DNA from 2 places in the Paraburkholderia sp. MM5496-R1 genome. Region 2 is predicted to be linked to the other one. Evidence: riboswitches for the same ligand, from Rfam matches in the RefSeq annotation. Region 2 holds a riboswitch; the other holds the start of a gene.
What was found. A riboswitch is a leader RNA that binds a small molecule or an ion and turns the genes downstream of it on or off. The one in region 2 is predicted to bind thiamine pyrophosphate.
Positions count from the first base shown of each region.

Region 1 (8,703 bases), 1.0 Mb from region 2:
GTCGGCCGCACTGATGCCAGAACCGCTCAGCAGAAAAAGCGCAAGGCCAACGGCGGGCGTCGAAAAAGTCGTAAAGCGCTGAAGTATCGAGCGATTGTGCGCGGTCGACATGACGTGCTCCGATCGTAATCTGCACGTTTGTCGAGCCGCGCGGCCGGTTATGACAAGCCTTTTTTAGTTTTTTTCCGGCATGGGATAGCCAGCCAAAGCTCGCCCGCGACTCAGTCGTAACTGACCACCACCGTCACGCGCGTGTCCATATCGGTGCGCTTCGCGTTCAGCGACAGCACGCCGCCCGCGCGATCGACCGCGTAGTGGCCGTCGCGGGCCGTCGCGACACGCCCGGTGCCATCGACGAACCGCGCCGCCACCAGATCGCGCGACTGCGTGCCGCCGTTCACTTCGAGCGCGACATCGGCCCCGCTGACGACGCCCGGCGGCGCGCTGAACGTCACCGTGCGCGAAAAGCGCTGACCCGCCACGCTCGCGCTACCGACGGCGACGCCAGGGGGCGCCGTATCCACGCTGATCTGCATCGGCGGTGCAACGATCATCCCCACGAACCGGATCACGCCGCCCGTCACCGTCGATGCCGCCGGCGCCGCCAGCGGCGCGGCAAGCAATGCCACCCCCGCGACTGTGCGACCGAACGTTCGCCACCGCCTGCTTTCCGCTTTCATGTGCACCTCTTTGTCAATCGGCGCGAGTCGCCTCGCGCCCTTCACGCGCCATCCCGCGAATCGCTTCGCTGGAGTGCGGCCTTCGCTGCACTTTGTTTAACGGCAATCCTCTGACTGGCTTGAACGCAATGCGGACCACACCGCTTTCTTCTCGCACCGCACAAAAACGGTCAATCGACGGGCGCGACGTCGCAAACGGAGCTGCGTGAGACAGCGTGCTAACATCAAACTTTCGTCTCGCTGCTGCCGCGCGGCCTCACGCTTTGTCGCCCGGCACCTCTCGATCGCTTTTCCCCAACACTTGGTCGTTTTGCCCGTGACTTCTCTGCGTCGTCCGACTTTCCGTGCTCTCGCCCGCTTGCGGCCATGCCGCGCAGGCGAGTGCGCGCGCGCGGACGTCGCGTCGCACGGCCCCGGCGAGACGTCCCGAACGGTCCCGCTTCACGCCGCCCGGCGCCCTCGCTGACGCAGCCCGCCAATACCCAGGGCCGCGTCGCCGGGCACCGGGCTCTCCCATTCGTCCACTCATCCGCCGACCACCCCTTGGGTCGTTGCACTCGGCCATCCATGACCGCCTTATCCGGAGTCCTGATGATGAAGAAGATCAAAACCTGCTACCTGACCGAACTCGACGTGACCCGCCTCGAGAAATACGCGGCCACCGACGCCAAGTTGCAGCACATGCTCGACGATGTGCTCGAACGCGCGGTGATCGTCGACTCGCACGACATCCCCGCCGACGTCGTCACGATGAACTCGCAAGCGACGCTGATCGACGCAGCGAGCGGCGAACAGATGACGTGGACCGTCGTCTATCCGCCCAACGCCGATTTCGCGCAAGGGCGCCTGAATGTGTTCTCGCCGGCTGGCCTCGCGCTGCTCGGCGCGCGCCGCGGCGAGAGCGTCCGCTTCACGCCACCCAGCGGCGATCAGAAAGTGCTCAAGCTCGACAAAATCCTGTATCAGCCTGAAGCCGCCGACGATTTTTCACTGTAAGGCGGCCGTTCCCTCGCTGTAAGTTGCCCTGTCTGATGCGGTCTCGAATCAAGCATAGGAGATGTCTGGTTTCATCCGGACCAGTTTTTTTGAGTCATTCAGACAGGTTGCCAAACCGCGGGCGGCCGGTGTATCGTGTGCGCTGCTAACGCGGGGGTCCTGCGTAGCGCGGAGCTGGAGGTCCGTGTTGCGTGGGTGAGAAATACCCTTTGAACCTGATCTGGATAATGCCAGCGCAGGGAAGCGTACGGATTTCGCTCCAGCCCCAAGTGCCTCACCTCTCCGCGATTTCCGACTACTTCCATCTCGGTCTCCTGCTTAGCCGCCCCACTTTGTACGGAGACTTACATGAACGCCAACCCGAAGTTTATTTCCGCCGAAGCCCACGTGGACGAGGCCGCCGTCGCGCCGTTGCCGAATTCGCGCAAGGTCTACGTGACCGGCTCGCGCCCCGACATCCGCGTGCCGATGCGCGAAATCTCGCAGGCTGACACGCCCGACAGCTTCGGCGGCGAAAAGAATCCGCCGATCTACGTGTACGACACGTCGGGCCCCTACTCCGACCCGGACGCGGAGATCGACATCCGCGCGGGTCTGCCCGCACTGCGCGAGGCGTGGATCGAGGAGCGCGGCGACACCGAGCCGCTGACCGGTCTGTCGAGCAGCTTCAGCCGCGAGCGCGCCGCCGATCCGGCCACCGCGCAGCTGCGCTTTCCGGGACTGCATCGCACGCCGCGCCGCGCGATCGCCGGCAGGAACGTGACGCAGATGCACTACGCGAAGCAAGGCATCATTACGCCGGAAATGGAATACATCGCGATTCGCGAAAACCAGCGCCGTGCCGAGTACCTCGAGACCCTGAAGACGAGCGGCCCGAATGGCGCGAAGCTCGCCGCGATGATGGGCCGTCAGCACCCCGGCCAGGCATTCGGCGCGAGCGCGTTCGGTCCGAACGGCCTCACCGAAATCACCGCGGAATTCGTGCGCGAGGAAATCGCGCGCGGCCGGGCGATCATCCCGAACAACATCAATCACCCGGAAAGCGAGCCGATGATCATTGGCCGCAACTTCCTCGTGAAGGTCAATGCGAACATCGGCAACTCGGCGGTGACATCGTCGATCGGCGAGGAAGTCGACAAGATGACGTGGGCGATCCGCTGGGGCGGCGACACGGTGATGGATCTGTCGACCGGCAAGCACATTCATGAAACGCGCGAATGGATCATCCGCAACAGCCCGGTGCCGATCGGCACGGTGCCGATCTATCAGGCGCTCGAAAAGGTCAACGGCAAGGCTGAAGACCTCACCTGGGAAATCTTCCGCGACACGCTGATCGAGCAGGCCGAGCAAGGCGTTGACTACTTCACGATCCACGCGGGCGTGCGTCTGCAATATGTGCCGCTCACGGCGAACCGGATGACCGGCATCGTGTCGCGCGGCGGCTCGATCATGGCGAAGTGGTGTCTCGCGCATCACAAGGAAAGCTTCCTGTACGAGCATTTCGAAGAGATCTGCGAAATCATGAAGGCCTACGACGTGGCCTTCTCGCTCGGCGACGGCCTGCGTCCCGGCTCGATCTACGACGCGAACGACGAAGCGCAACTGGGCGAGCTGAAGACGCTCGGCGAACTCACGCAGATCGCGTGGAAGCACGACGTGCAGGTGATGATCGAAGGTCCGGGCCATGTGCCGATGCAGCTGATCAAGGAAAACATGGACCTGCAGCTCGACTGGTGCGACGAGGCGCCGTTCTACACGCTCGGGCCGCTGACCACCGACATCGCGCCGGGCTACGACCACATCACGTCGGGCATTGGCGCCGCGATGATCGGCTGGTTCGGCACCGCGATGCTGTGCTACGTGACGCCGAAGGAACACCTCGGTCTGCCGAACAAGGACGACGTGAAGACCGGCATCATCACGTACAAGCTCGCCGCGCATGCCGCCGATCTCGCGAAGGGTCATCCGGGTGCGCAGGTGCGCGACAACGCGCTGTCGAAGGCGCGCTTCGAATTCCGCTGGGAAGACCAGTTCAATCTCGGTCTCGACCCGGACAAGGCGCGCGAATTCCACGACGAAACGCTGCCGAAGGATTCGGCCAAGGTCGCGCATTTCTGCTCGATGTGCGGCCCGCACTTCTGCTCGATGAAGATCACCCAGGACGTACGCGAGTTCGCCGCGCAACAAGGCGTCACCGACGACGAAGCGCTGAAGAAAGGCATGGAAGTAAAGTCGATCGAGTTCATGAAGCAAGGCGCGGAGATTTATCAGCGGCAATGAGCGGGTTGCGCGATTTGCGCGAACCAGCACTGCAGTATCGAAGCCCGCCGGCATGGCGGGCTTTTTTATTCCACCGCATCGAGCAGGCACGTTGCGTGCTGAGAGAAGGAAACATCTGTTTCCAATAACGAGCGGAGTCAGCATCATGAAATCGATCCGTCATCTCGGTACTCGTCTTGGTACGGTCGCAGCCGCCCTTTCACTTGTCGCGGGTCTCGCGGCATGCGGCGACATGTCCCCACGCACACGCGATACCGCGATCGGCGCGGGTGTCGGCGGCGCCGCTGGCGCGGCAATCGGCGGCAATGGCTTGTCGACCTTGGGCGGCGCGGCGGTAGGCGGCGTCATCGGTAACCAGGTCGGCAAGTGAGCGGCAAGTGAGCGTTGCGTCAGATGAGCGTCTAACGGTTCATACAGGACAGCAAACGATTTTTTCGGACCACGATCCGGACTGCCAAGGGCGCCGGATGCGGTGCGCCCTCGTCCCGACAACGCGCGTGGAAATAGGCTGAAATATGCGGTTGCGGTTTTGCCACAGCGCTGCCGCGGCAAGAGCGTAAGCTCCTCATAACGACGTCGCGCAAGGCGGCATCGGTTCATCGAGGAGCGCGCCATGAAGTCCCGCGTCGTCACCCATCTTTGCGTGGTGCGCCTCTCGACGCCACGCGATTCGTCCAGTTTTTCCGCGAGGTTCGCGCGGCCCGCCACCGCGATTTGCTTGCTCGCCTCGAGTCTCTTTTTGGCAGGCTGCTATTACCCCGCCGGCTACTATCCCGCCGGCTATTACCCGTCGTACTATTCGACCGCGCCCGCGACCACAGCCGACCAAACCGCGCCGGCGACCGATCAACAGCAGCCGCCTCAAGCCCAGGCGCAAATGCAGGTCGCACCGCAAGACATGCCGCCCGGTTATGCGGTCCCCGCGCCCGTGTATGCGGCGCCGCCGGTTTATCCCGCCTACTATCCGCCGCCGCCTTATCCCGCTTATTACGGCTACCCCGCCTACTACGGACCGTCGATTGCGATCGGCATTGGCGGTTATTGGGGCGGCCATTGGGGCGGTCATGGGGGCGGCCACTCGCATTGACCTGTCCTCTTTCGTCGCGGAGCGTGCACGCGCCGGCACTTCAACTGCCGGCGCGCGCGCTTCTTCATGAGTCGTTTTTCCGCGCATATCGCCCTCCACCGCGCATACCCCGCTCGTACTTTCCCGGCTTGACGCGCCGGTAAGGCGCTCTATCCTTGGAAGGTTTCATGCAGCACGCGCTTAAATCGGGCGACGCCGCTTTGTCGAGGCCACTTGCGAGCGTCCGCCGAATCAGAGCGACGCGCCGTCATGCGCAATCCCCCGCGTCGAATTACACAACAACGAAGGAGACGTGATGTTTCATCAACTACTCACTCCGGTTGGCAATTCGCTTTTTCCGTCGTTCATCGTCGCCGCGCTGCCGATCATCGCCGTGCTCGCGCTGCTCGGCTGGGCGCGCAGGCCCGCGTGGCAAGCGTCGCTCGCGGGACTGATCATCGGTTTGATCGTGGCGATTTTCGTCTGGCAGTTTCCGGTCGGGCTCGCGTTCAACTCGGTCGCGGCTGGCGTCGTGTTCGCGATCTGGCCAGTGATGTGGATCGTGTTCACCGCGATCCTGCTGTACAACATCGCGCAGCGCTCGGGACGCTTCGAGGCCTTCCGCCTGTGGATGATCGACAATCTGCCGAACGACCGGCGCACCGTGCTCGTCGTGGTCGGCTTTTCGTTCGGCGCGCTGCTCGAGGGCATTTCGGGTTTCGGCACGCCGGTCGCGATCACGAGCTCGCTGCTGATCATGCTCGGCTTTCCGACGCTCGAAGCGCTGACCTTCACGCTGATCTTCAACACCGCGCCGGTCGCGTTCGGCGCGCTCGGCGTGCCGATCACGGTGCTCGGCGCGGTCACGCATCTGCCGTCCGATGTGCTCGGCAAGATGGTCGGGCGGCAATTGCCTTTCTTCGCGGTCCTGCTGCCCTTCTATGTGATCGCCGTGTACGCGGGCTTTCGCAACATGCTGCGGATCTGGCCGGTGCTGCTGGTCTCGGGCCTGAGCTTCGCGCTGACCCAGTTCGTCGTCTCGAACTTCATCAACTACAGCCTGACCGACGTGCTGTCGTCGCTGGTTTCGCTGATCCTCACCGTTGCGTTCCTGCGCGTCTGGAAGCCCGCCGGCGATCCGAAATTCGCGGTCAACGTCGATCGCATCAGCGAGGTGCGCGGCAAGATCGGCGGCGCACAGGGCTGGTATCCGTGGATCATCGTGTCGGTCGTCGTGATCATCTGGACGATCGCGAGGATCTTCACGATCGGCGACCTCAAGGTGTCGTGGCCCGGTCTCGACAAGGCCGTGTTCATCACGCTCTACAACACGCCGTACGGCGCGATCTGGGACTTCCAGCCGCTCGCGACCGGTACCGCGATCCTCGTCGCCGCGCTCATCACGGCGTTCGTCGTACGGCTCTCGCCCGCCGAGTTCGGCAAGGCGATCTCCGATACGTGGGTGCAAACGCGCATCGCGATCCTGACCGTGGCAACGATCGTCGGCCTCGCTTACCTGATGAACTACTCGGGACTCACCTACACGCTCGGTCTCGGCGTTGCGTCGGTCGGGCCGCTGTTTCCGCTCGTGTCGGCGTTCCTCGGCTGGGTGGCGGTGTTCCTGTCCGGTAGCGATACGTCGGGCAATGCGCTGTTCGGCAATCTGCAGGTGGTCGCGGCCAAACAGCTCAATCTGAATCCGGTGCTGATGGCGGCGACCAACTCGTCGGGCGGCGTGATCGGCAAGATGATCTCGCCGCAGAACATCGCGACCGGCGTCGCGACCACCGAGTTGAAGGGCAAGGAAGGCGTCGTGTTCGCCAAGACCTTCAAACATTCGATTCTGCTGACAGTGCTGCTCGGCGTGCTCGTCTGGGCGCAGCAGAACGTCCTGCAATGGATGATTCCGCATTGAGGTCGCGCCAGTAACGGCGCAATGCAATTCACCTCTTTTCGGACGGCCGCCCGCGCATCGCGGGCGCCGTTTCCGATCCCATCCCCACTGCCGTTCCGCCGATCGCAATTTTTCTCACATATCGGCGAGAATTGCTCGTTTGGCGCGCGCCCTCGCAGCGCTTACCATCGACCTCATCGGACGCGGCTGTCTCCCGGATCTTGCCGTTTCATCCTGTACTGAAACGATTCGCGCGATCGCACTGTTACGATGAGCTGGCGTCCTGACTCAACTGCGCGCGGCGCCATTCCAATGAAAACCAGAAACCTGCTGCAACTGCTGATCCTCGCTGCCCTGTGGGGCGCATCGTTCCTGTTCATCCGCGTCGGCGTGACCGACTTCGGCGTCGCGCCGCTGATGGCGCTGCGCGTCGGCATCGGCGCCCTCTTTCTCGCGATCGTGCTGATCGCGCGACGGCCGCTGCAACAGTCCGCCACCGTGTTGCGCACGCACGCAGTGCCGCTGCTCGCGGTCGGTATCGTCAATTCGGCGGCACCATTCTGCCTGTTCGCGTATGCCGAGCTGACACTGTCGGCGGGCGTCACGTCGGTGATCAATGCGTGCGCGCCGCTGTGGGGCGCGCTGGTCGGCTTCCTGTGGCTGCGCGACCGGCTCAGCGCACTGCGCACGCTCGGTCTCGTGGTCGGCTTTCTCGGCGTGCTGATGCTCGTGTGGGATCAGATCGCGGCGCCGGCCGGCTCGGCCGCCTCGCCGCTGAGCGTCGCGCTCGCGGCCGGCGCCGCGCTCGGCGCCACGCTGCTCTACGGCATCGCCGCCAACTACACGAAGCGTCACCTGACTGGCGTCGACGCGCTGACCGTCGCGACCGGCACGATGATCGGCGCGACGATCGTGCTGCTGCCGCTCGCGGTCATCTACTGGCCCGCCGCGCCGATCTCGCTGCGTGCGTGGGGCGCGGTGATCGCGCTCGGCGTCGCCTGTACCGGCATCGCGTACATGCTGTTCTTCCATCTGATCGCGGTCGCCGGGCCGACGCGCGCGATCACCGTGACCTTCGTGATTCCGATCTTCGGCATTCTGTGGGGCGCGTTGTTTCTCGGCGAGACGGTGTCGCCCGGCATGCTCGAAGGGTGCGCTGTGATTCTGGTCGGCACCGCGTTGGCGACCGGCGTAGTCAAGCGCTTGCCGTGGATGGGGACGCGGCGCGCGGATACCTGAGCGCACGCAGTCAATCGGCAACCGCGCCGGGTCGCGGCTTGCCGTCTGGTCACGTTACATCGGCTCACGCGCGGGCCCTTCGCGCGTCAAATGCATAGTCAAAAAAAACCGCCCGGATTTCTCCGGGCGGTTTCGTCGAACCGGCGGCGTCGGCCGCGAGGCTCTCGTATCAGTGCAGCTGGTCGGCCATCAGGCTCATGATCTGCTTGGCCTGCGAGCTTTCGTCGAGTTGCCCCTTGTCGTCGACCACGGCCACGCGGGTCTGGTTCGGCGTCACGGCGCGCACGTTCACGCGATACTGCTTGGCGACCTTCTCCTTCTTGCCGTGGAAGACCTGGCTCCAGAAGCCCTGCTCGGCCGACGACATATCCTTCGGATCGACGTAGCGCACGAAATAGAGGCCGCGGCTCATGTCGCGATCGTCGACCGTGAAATTGCTGCGATCGAGTGCGAGGCCCACGCGCAGCCACGCGCGGTCATACGGCTCGCCGAGCGTGAGTTCGGTCGATGAGAGCTGCGCCGACGTGTTGTTGGACGAATCCGCGTCC
Region 1 covers NZ_JBNDLT010000002.1:3,902,428-3,911,130, reverse strand. Annotated here, with positions in the region: gene OKW38_RS25230 (DUF1223 domain-containing protein) at 1-111, opposite strand, end outside; gene OKW38_RS25225 (hypothetical protein) at 222-680, opposite strand; gene OKW38_RS25220 (GreA/GreB family elongation factor) at 1,275-1,676, shown strand; TPP riboswitch at 1,819-1,936, shown strand; gene thiC (phosphomethylpyrimidine synthase ThiC) at 2,025-3,956, shown strand; gene OKW38_RS25210 (glycine zipper 2TM domain-containing protein) at 4,102-4,326, shown strand; gene OKW38_RS25205 (hypothetical protein) at 4,570-5,043, shown strand; gene OKW38_RS25200 (L-lactate permease) at 5,339-6,937, shown strand; gene OKW38_RS25195 (DMT family transporter) at 7,229-8,155, shown strand; gene bamC (outer membrane protein assembly factor BamC) at 8,325-8,703, opposite strand, start outside.
Region 1: it holds a riboswitch for thiamine pyrophosphate, as region 2 does, so the genes downstream of both, thiC (phosphomethylpyrimidine synthase ThiC) here and OKW38_RS20305 (FAD-dependent oxidoreductase) in region 2, are expected to answer to the same signal.

Region 2 (8,703 bases):
CGCCGCGCCGCGCTCGGCGAGGTCGCCGAACACGGTCGCGCAGCGTGCGCCGCTTGCCGTGCAGTCGGCGGCAACCTGCACGAGCCGTCGACGGGAGGCGTCGTCTGCGCCGCGCGCGTGCAGCATCAACGACGTATGCGGCGCCGCGAGGCGCCGTGCGAGCGCCGCGCCGATGCCGGAACCGGCGCCGGTGATCAGCACGACGCGAGCGGCGGTGCCGTGAGCGTCGCTCACGCCGCGACCGCTTCGACAGAACGCTCGACGTCGAGCGTTTCGTGATGGAACGCTGCGAGCGATTCGCGATGCGCGACGCTGACGATCGCAGCCTTCGGCAACCGCTCGGTGAACAGCCGATAGAGCCGCGCCTCGTTTTCCGCGTCGAGCGCGCTGGTCGCTTCGTCGAGGAACAGGTAGTCCGGCTTGTGCAGCAGCACGCGCGCGGCGGCGAAGCGCTGCTGTTCACCCGGCGACAGCACGCGAGTCCAGTGCGCCGTTTCCTGCAGACGGTCCGCGTATTCCGACAGATGGCAGGTGATGAGCGCGTCGCGGCATTCGTCGTCGTCATAGGTGTCCGCCGCCGACGGATACGCGAGCGCCGCCTTCAGCGTGCCGATCGGCATGTAGCTGACCTGCGGGATGAACATCATGCGCGCGTTGACCGGTGCGTCGATCGAGCCGTCGCCGAACGGCCACAGGCCCGCGAGCGCGCGCATCAGCGTGCTCTTGCCGGCGCCCGACGGACCGCGCACGAGCCAGCGCGAGCCCGGCCGGATCACGATATCGCGGATGCGCGACAGTGGGTTGCCATTGGGCAGCGCGAGCTGGAGGCTGTCGGTGGTAAGCGTGTTGCTGTCGACGAAATGCAGATTGATGCCGCCATGTTCCGTGGCCGGCGACACCGATTCCTTCAGACGCGGCGAATGCACGACGCGCTTGAATTCGCGCAACCGGTTCACGGTCGCGCGCCATTCGACGAGGCTCGTATAACTGTTGATGAACCACGAGAACGAATCGCTGACCGTGCCGAACGCGCTCGATATCTGCATCAGCACGCCGAACGTGAACGCGCCCGCGAAGTAGCGCGGCGAGGCGACGACGATCGGGAAAATGATCGCGATCTGGCCGTAGAAGCTCAGCACGAAGGTCAGGCGCTTCGTGTACTTCATCACCTGCCACCAGTTGTCGCGGATGCGGCCGAACAGCGTGCGCGCGTTCGTCTTCTCGGTTTCCATGCCGTTGTAGAACGCGATCTGCTCGGCGTTCTCACGCAGCCGTATCAAGCCGAAACGGAAATCGGCCTCGACTTTCTGCGCCTGATAGTTGATCGACACGAGCGGATGGCCGACCTTCTGCGTGACGAGCGAGCCGCCCACCGCATACAGCGCCGCGGCCCACACCATATAGCCGGGGATCTGCAGCGGCATGCCGCCGAGCGAGATGCTCAACGCGCCCGCGAGCGACCACAGGATCGTGATGAACGACACGAGCGTGACGACGGTCGACAGCAGATCGAGCGTTAGCGACAGCGTGGTGGTCGCGAACGACTGCAGGTCGTCGCTGATCCGCTGGTCGGGGTTGTCGGTGAGGCGGTCGCGCTCGATGCGGTAGAACGCGCTGTCGTTGAGCCACTCGTTCAGGTAGCGGGTGGTCAGCCACTGGCGCCAGCGGAAGCCGAGCATCTGGCGCAGATAGCGTCCATACACGGCGAGGATGATGAAACCGAACGCGAGTCCGGTAAAGATCATCAGCAGGTGCGGGAAGTCGTGGACGTTCTTCGCCTGCAGCGCGTTGTAGAAGTCCCTGCTCCAGCTATTCAGGCGCACGTTGATCCAGACGACGAGCAGATTCATCACGATGATCGTGACGAGCAGCCCCCACGCGATGCCTCGTTCCTCGGAAACCCAGTAGGGCTTGATCAGGGTCCACGCGGAGACCTTTTCGTCGGGCGGCAGCGCGGGGCTGGCGGAAGTATGTGGTGTCATGAGCATCCTGATGAAGTGCTGACCCGAAGTGCCATTCCGGCGTACGGGTCCGATCTGGTTGACCCATGTCGGGCGATCCCGCGAACAGCAGGCGCCTTTGCGAGGGTGTGGCTGCCGCGGGTCTGCGATACCTGGCCGGTCATCGCGCCATCACGCTCGATGACGCGAGTCCGGACGGGCGCCCGATTCTGGCGTGACGCCCTTAAGCGAAAATTAATTTTCGGGGCCGGCATCCGCTGGGGTGCCGCCGCCACGCATGCGGCCACGAGTGCCGCGCGCGCCGCGTTTTTGCGGCACCGATCACGGCATTGTGCCAGAGCGCCGGGCCGCTTCGCACCGGCATCTCGATAGACGGTGCCAGATCAAAATTGGGGTGGCGACCGCGGAGCGCTGGTTTGCGGGCGCCGCGCCTTTTATGGTCTAATGACCTGCGACGAAACAGGGGTGCTTCGCCCACAGGCGGCATGACTTTCATGCCGGGGCGGCGAGGCTGAGAGAGACCCTTTGCACCCGATCCGGGTAATACCGGCGCGGGAAGTTTCCGGAAGCAACCGTCTTCCATTCCCCGCCGGGCGGCGAGCGCAGCTCACATGTGCACGTCGTGACCGGCCGGCTTCACCCGCCGGTTTCGTCCTGGGTACGTGCGTTTTTGGCCGTACGGAAAGGACTCGATGACCGCCTATTCTTCAGACATGCATTTTTCCCTTCGTCACGCCGCCTCGGGCGAGCCGTGCCGTTTTGGTTTTGCCCACCGCAGTCGAACGGAGCGCGCGCGATGAACCGTCCCGCCCGACCCGATTTCGCCGTGCTCGGCGGCGGCCTGTGCGGCCGCCTGGTCGCGTGGCGCCTCGCTGGCGACGGGCATCGCGTGGCGCTCTACGAGCGCGGCGATGCCACCGGTTCGCAGGCTGCCGCGTGGGTCGCCGCCGCGATGCTCGCACCGCTGGCAGAGGCCGCGAGCGCCGAGCTGCTGATCACGCGGCTTGGCGCGAGTTCGCTCGAAAGCTGGCCGCGCGTGCTTGCCGAACTGCCGGAGCCGGTGTTTTTCCAGCGCAACGGCACGCTCGTCGTCTGGCATCACGCGGATCGCACCGAGGCGCCGCTATTCGAGCGGCGCGTGCGTGCGAACGCGCCGGCCGAGTTGCTCGACGGCGGCTTCGTTGCGTTGGCGGGCGCGCAGCTCGGCGCCGCCGAACCCGCGTTGGCCGGCCGCTTCAGCCAAGGCTGGCTGCTGCCGCGAGAAGGCCAGCTCGACAACCGCCAGGTGCTGTCCGCGCTCGCGGCCGGGCTTGCCGAGCGCGGCGTCGACACGCACTGGAACACGCCGATCGACGACGCGTCGCTGCCCGAGGCCGGCATCACCATCGATTGCCGCGGGCTCGGCGCGAAGCCGGTGCTGCCGACGCTGCGCGGCATCCGCGGCGAAGTTGCGCGCGTGCATGCGCCTCACCTGCAGCTGACGCGCCCGGTGCGGCTACTGCATCCGCGTTACCCGCTGTATATCGCGCCGAAGCAGAACGGCCTCTACGTGATCGGCGCGACCGAGGTGGAGGGCGAGGACATGTCGCCCGTCAGCGTGCGTTCGGCGCTCGAGTTGCTGAGCGCGGCGTTTTCGGTGCACCCGGGCTTCGGCGAGGCGCGCATTCTCGAGCTGAATTCGCAGTGCCGGCCGACCTTGCCCGATCATCGTCCCGCGCTGCTGTGGGACGGCGCGCGCACGCTGCGCGTGAACGGCCTGTACCGGCACGGCTACATGATCGCGCCCGAAGTCGCCGACGAAGCCGTGCGCTTCGCGAGCGCGCTGCTCGACGGCCGCGTCGGTGATGCCGACGCATTCGCCGGCTGGCGGCGCGACTCACGCTGGAGCGAGCTGTTCCAGCAGCATTTCGCGCGCGAGCCGGCCCGAGCGTAGCGGCCAACGTGCCGCGCGCGATGCCGCTTGCGCCATCGATTGAACCGCATTCGAACACCATGGACATTCATATCAATCAGAAGCCGTTGTCGCTGCCCGAGGGCGCGACCGTCGCCGATGCGCTCGCCGCCTTTGGCGCGCGTCCGCCGTTCGCGGTCGCGCTCAACGGCGATTTCGTCGCGCGTGCGCAGCATGCGGCGCGCGCGTTGCAAACGGGCGACCGGCTCGACGTCGTGCAGCCGGTCGCGGGCGGCTGAGCGCGACCGCGCCAGCCTGTCGCTTACCGAACGCAACAACCGTCGCCGAAAACCCATTGCCGCAACGCGGTCGGTTCTAGCCGCGAGGGCAAACCAGGATGATGCAAATGACTTCTCACGAGACCGCCGACGCGCTGACGCTATACGGTCAAACTTTTGCAAGCCGCGTGCTGCTCGGCACATCGCGCTATCCGTCGCTGCAATCGCTGTCCGATTCGATCGACGCCGCGCGCCCCGGCATGGTGACGGTCGCGCTGCGCCGTCAGATGAACGAGGGCCACGCCGAAGCCGGCTTCTTCGATCTGCTCAAGCGCCATGGCGTGCCGCTCTTGCCGAACACGGCGGGTTGCCTGAGCGTCGGTGAAGCGGTGACGACCGCGCACATGGCGCGCGAAATCTTCGAGACCGAGTGGATCAAGCTCGAACTGATCGGCGACGACTACACACTGCAGCCCGACCCGGTCGGCCTGATCGAAGCCGCCGCGCGGCTCGTCAAGGATGGCTTCAAGGTGCTGCCGTACTGCACCGAAGATCTGGTGATCGGCCGCCGTCTGCTCGACGCCGGCTGCGAGGCGCTGATGCCGTGGGGCGCGCCGATCGGCACCGGCAAGGGCGTGATCAATCCATACGGGCTGCGCGTGTTGCGCGAGCGGCTGCCGGACGTGCCGCTGATCGTCGACGCCGGGCTCGGCGTGCCGTCGCATGCGGCCCAGGTGATGGAGTGGGGCTTCGACGGCGTGCTGCTGAACACGGCCGTGTCGCAGGCGACGCACCCCGACGCGATGGCGCGCGCGTTCGCGCTGGGCGTCGAGGCGGGTCGGCAAGCGTATCTCGCGGGCCCGATGGCCGAGCGCGAGAGCGCGCACGCGAGCACGCCGGTGGTCGGCATGCCGTTCTGGCATCAGGATGGAGGTGCCGCATGACTCAGTCGTTGACGCTGAAGGACCGCGATCTGTTCTGGCCGACGGCCGACGAACTCATCGAAGCCGCCGAGCGCATCCGCGCACGTCTCGGCGACTGGCCGCCGACGCACGCGCCGTGGCGCATCTGCCTGATCGCACCCGACGAACCGAACGGTGGCGACCTGATCGTGACCGCCGACGCACAGCCGCACGGCGAGCAGATCGCGCGCTGGCTGACGCGGGGTGCGGGTGTGATCGTCGCCGCGGAAAACCGCGCGACGCTGCATCTGGGCGGCGAGAAGTACGGCCTCGAAGGCCATCTGGCGGAAGACTGGATTCCCGCGCTTGCCGCGTTCCTCGACTGCGGTTTCGATCCGCACGACGCGCTGGTGCTCGCGCTCGCGTGGCGCGATGGCGACGAGACCCGCGCCGACGATGCTTTCCCGGCCGACCTCGCTCGCTTTCCGCGCCTTACCGACCTGCCGGCGGCACCCGCCAAGGCGTTCCCGCGCTGCCCGGCAAGGCTCGGCCTGTATCCGGTGTTGCCGACCGCGGACTGGGTCGAACGGGTGGTCGGCTTCGGCGTGAAGACGGTGCAGTTGCGCCGCAAGTCGGCCGAACCCGCCGACGAGCTGAAGCGCGAAATCGCGCGCTGCGTGGCGGCCGGCCGCGCGCACGACGCGCAGGTGTTCATCAACGATCACTGGCAGGCGGCGCTCGCGGCGGGCGCATACGGCGTGCACCTCGGCCAGGAAGACGTGCATACCGCGGATCTGTCCGCGCTGGCCGACACGGGCATCCGCCTGGGCCTGTCCACTCATGGCTTCTACGAGATGCTGAAGGCGCTGCATTTCCGGCCGAGCTACATTGCATTGGGCGCCGTGTTCCCGACCACGACCAAGGTCATGCCGACCGCGCCGCAGGGCTTGCGCCGCCTCGCACGCTATGTGCGGCTGCTCGACGGCGTGGTGCCGCTCGTCGCGATCGGCGGGATCGATCTGCAGGTGCTGCCGGACGTGCTCGCGACCGGCGTCGGCTGCGCGGCCGTGGTGCGCGCGGTGACGGAAGCGGCCGACCCGGCCGCCGCCGTGTCTGCACTGCAACACACGTTTACGCAATAATCGTCAGGCATAGTCAAGGAACGGGGCACCTCACGGCAGCTTTTGCACGATGGCCCTATAATTCGGCCTTCCCTGTAAAAGGATTGTCAGTGTGGTGCCTTCCTATCCCGAGACCTTACTCGAGCTGCGCGACGTCGACTTCGGTTACGGCGACCGGCTCGTCCTGTCGAATCTGAATCTGCGCTTTCGTCGCGGTCAGGTCGTCGCGGTCATGGGCGGCTCGGGTTGCGGCAAGACCACGGTGCTGCGGCTGATCGGCGGCCTCGTGCGCGCCCAGCGCGGCCAGGTGCTGTTCCATGGCGAGGACATCGGCGAGCAGACGCGCGAAGGCCTTTACGCGCTGCGCCGCAAGATGGGCATGCTGTTCCAGTTCGGCGCGCTGTTCACCGACATGTCGGTGTTCGAAAACGTCGCCTTCGCGCTTCGCGAGCATACCGATCTCCCCGAAGAACTGCTGCGCGACCTCGTGCTGATGAAGCTCAACGCGGTCGGCCTGCGCGGCGCGCGCGACCTGCTGCCGTCCGAGATTTCCGGCGGCATGGCGCGGCGCGTGGCGCTCGCGCGCGCAATCGCGCTCGACCCCGAACTGATGATGTACGACGAGCCGTTCGCCGGTCTCGACCCAATCTCGCTCGGCATCACCGCGAACCTGATCCGCACGCTGAACCGGGCGCTCGGCGCCACGTCGATTCTCGTCACGCATGACGTGCCGGAATCATTCGCGATCGCCGACTACGTGTACTTCCTGTCCAACGGCGGTGTGCTTGCCGAGGGCACGCCCGACGAACTGCGCGCGTCGACCGATCCGACCGTGCGGCAGTTCATCGACGGCGCGCCGGACGGCCCGTTCAGATTCCACTATCCGGCGCAGACGCCGCTCGCGGCGGACTTCGGCATCGGCGGAGGCCAGTCATGATCAGTACGATCGGTCGCTCGGTCATCACCGGGCTCGGCACCGCCGGCTACGCGACGCGCTTCTTCCTGCGGCTCGTGCTCGAGTTTTTCCCGCTGCTGCGCCGCCCGCGTCTTGTCACGAAGCAGATCCACTTTGTCGGTAATTATTCGCTAGTGATCATCGCGGTGTCGGGGCTGTTCGTCGGCTTCGTGCTCGGGCTGCAGGGCTATTACACGCTGAACCGTTATGGCTCCGAGCAGGCGCTCGGGTTGCTGGTCGCGCTGTCGCTCGTGCGCGAGCTCGGGCCGGTCGTGACCGCGCTGCTGTTTGCCGGGCGCGCGGGCACGTCGCTGACCGCCGAAATCGGCCTGATGAAGGCGGGCGAGCAGCTCACCGCGATGGAAATGATGGCCGTCGATCCGGTCAAGGTCGTGATCGCGCCGCGCCTGTGGGCCGGCATCGTGTCGATGCCGATCCTCGCCGCGATCTTCAGCGCGGTCGGCGTTCTGGGCGGTTACGTGGTGGGCGTGCTGCTGATCGGCGTCGATGCCGGCGCGTTCTGGTCGCAGATGCAAAGCGGCGTCGACGTGTGGCGCGATGTCGGCGCCGGGGTCGTCAAGAGTGTGGTGTTCGGCCTCGCGGTGACCTTCGTCGCGCTGTTTCAGGGCTACGAGGCGAAGCCGACGCCGGAAGGCGTGTCGCGCGCGACGACCCGCACGGTCGTGTACGCGTCGCTCGCGGTGCTCGGGCTCGATTTCCTGCTGACCGCACTAATGTTCAGCTAAGACCGCGCAGCATGCCGGCTGCCGGCGGTGCATGATGCGCCGCGCACGGCGGGAGGTGGCGGCGGCGCGGCGGATTCACTTTGGGATGACGATGAAAAAGAATGTTCTCGACTTCTGGGTCGGCCTGTTCGTGGTGCTGGGTTTCGTGGCGTTGCTGTTTCTTGCGCTGAAGGCCGGCAATATGAGCTCGTTGTCGTTCCAGGCAACCTACCCGGTCAAGCTGAAGTTCGACAACATCGGCGGGCTGAAGCCACGCGCGCCGGTGAAGAGCGCCGGCGTGACGGTCGGCCGGGTCGCGTCGATCGGCTTCGACAGCAACACCTACCAGGCGCTCGTCACGATCGATATCGACAAGCAATATCAGTTTCCGAGGGACACTTCGGCGAAGATCCTGACCTCGGGTCTGCTCGGCGAGCAGTACATCGGGCTCGAGCCGGGGGGCGACTCGGAAATGCTGAAGGCCGGCGATACGATCTCGATGACGCAATCGGCGATCGTGCTGGAAAACCTGATCGGCCAGTTCCTGTATAGCAAGGCCGCGGATTCCGGCGCGGCGAAGCCCGCCGCATCCGCCCCTGCACCGGCGCCCGGCGCGCCGGCCTCCGGCGCTGCCGCCCAGTAAGGCCAACAAGGAGAATTAGATGCAGACGACACTGCAGACCGCGCGCAGCGGCGCGCGCGTCCTACAGTTCGGCAAGGTCGCCGTGGCGGCTGCGCTGCTCGCCGGTTGCACGACCGTGCAGACGCCTACCAAGGGCGACCCGTTCGAAGGGCTGAACCGTACGATCTTCACCGTCAACGACAAGATCGACCAGTACGCGCTGAAGCCGGTTGCGCAGGGCTACGTTT
Region 2 covers NZ_JBNDLT010000002.1:2,884,437-2,893,139, forward strand. Annotated here, with positions in the region: gene OKW38_RS20295 (SDR family NAD(P)-dependent oxidoreductase) at 1-234, opposite strand, end outside; gene OKW38_RS20300 (ABC transporter ATP-binding protein/permease) at 231-1,982, opposite strand; TPP riboswitch at 2,413-2,536, shown strand; gene OKW38_RS20305 (FAD-dependent oxidoreductase) at 2,758-3,894, shown strand; gene thiS (sulfur carrier protein ThiS) at 3,954-4,151, shown strand; gene OKW38_RS20315 (thiazole synthase) at 4,259-5,074, shown strand; gene thiE (thiamine phosphate synthase) at 5,071-6,174, shown strand; gene OKW38_RS20325 (ABC transporter ATP-binding protein) at 6,266-7,090, shown strand; gene mlaE (lipid asymmetry maintenance ABC transporter permease subunit MlaE) at 7,087-7,854, shown strand; gene mlaD (outer membrane lipid asymmetry maintenance protein MlaD) at 7,946-8,476, shown strand; gene OKW38_RS20340 (MlaA family lipoprotein) at 8,496-8,703, shown strand, end outside.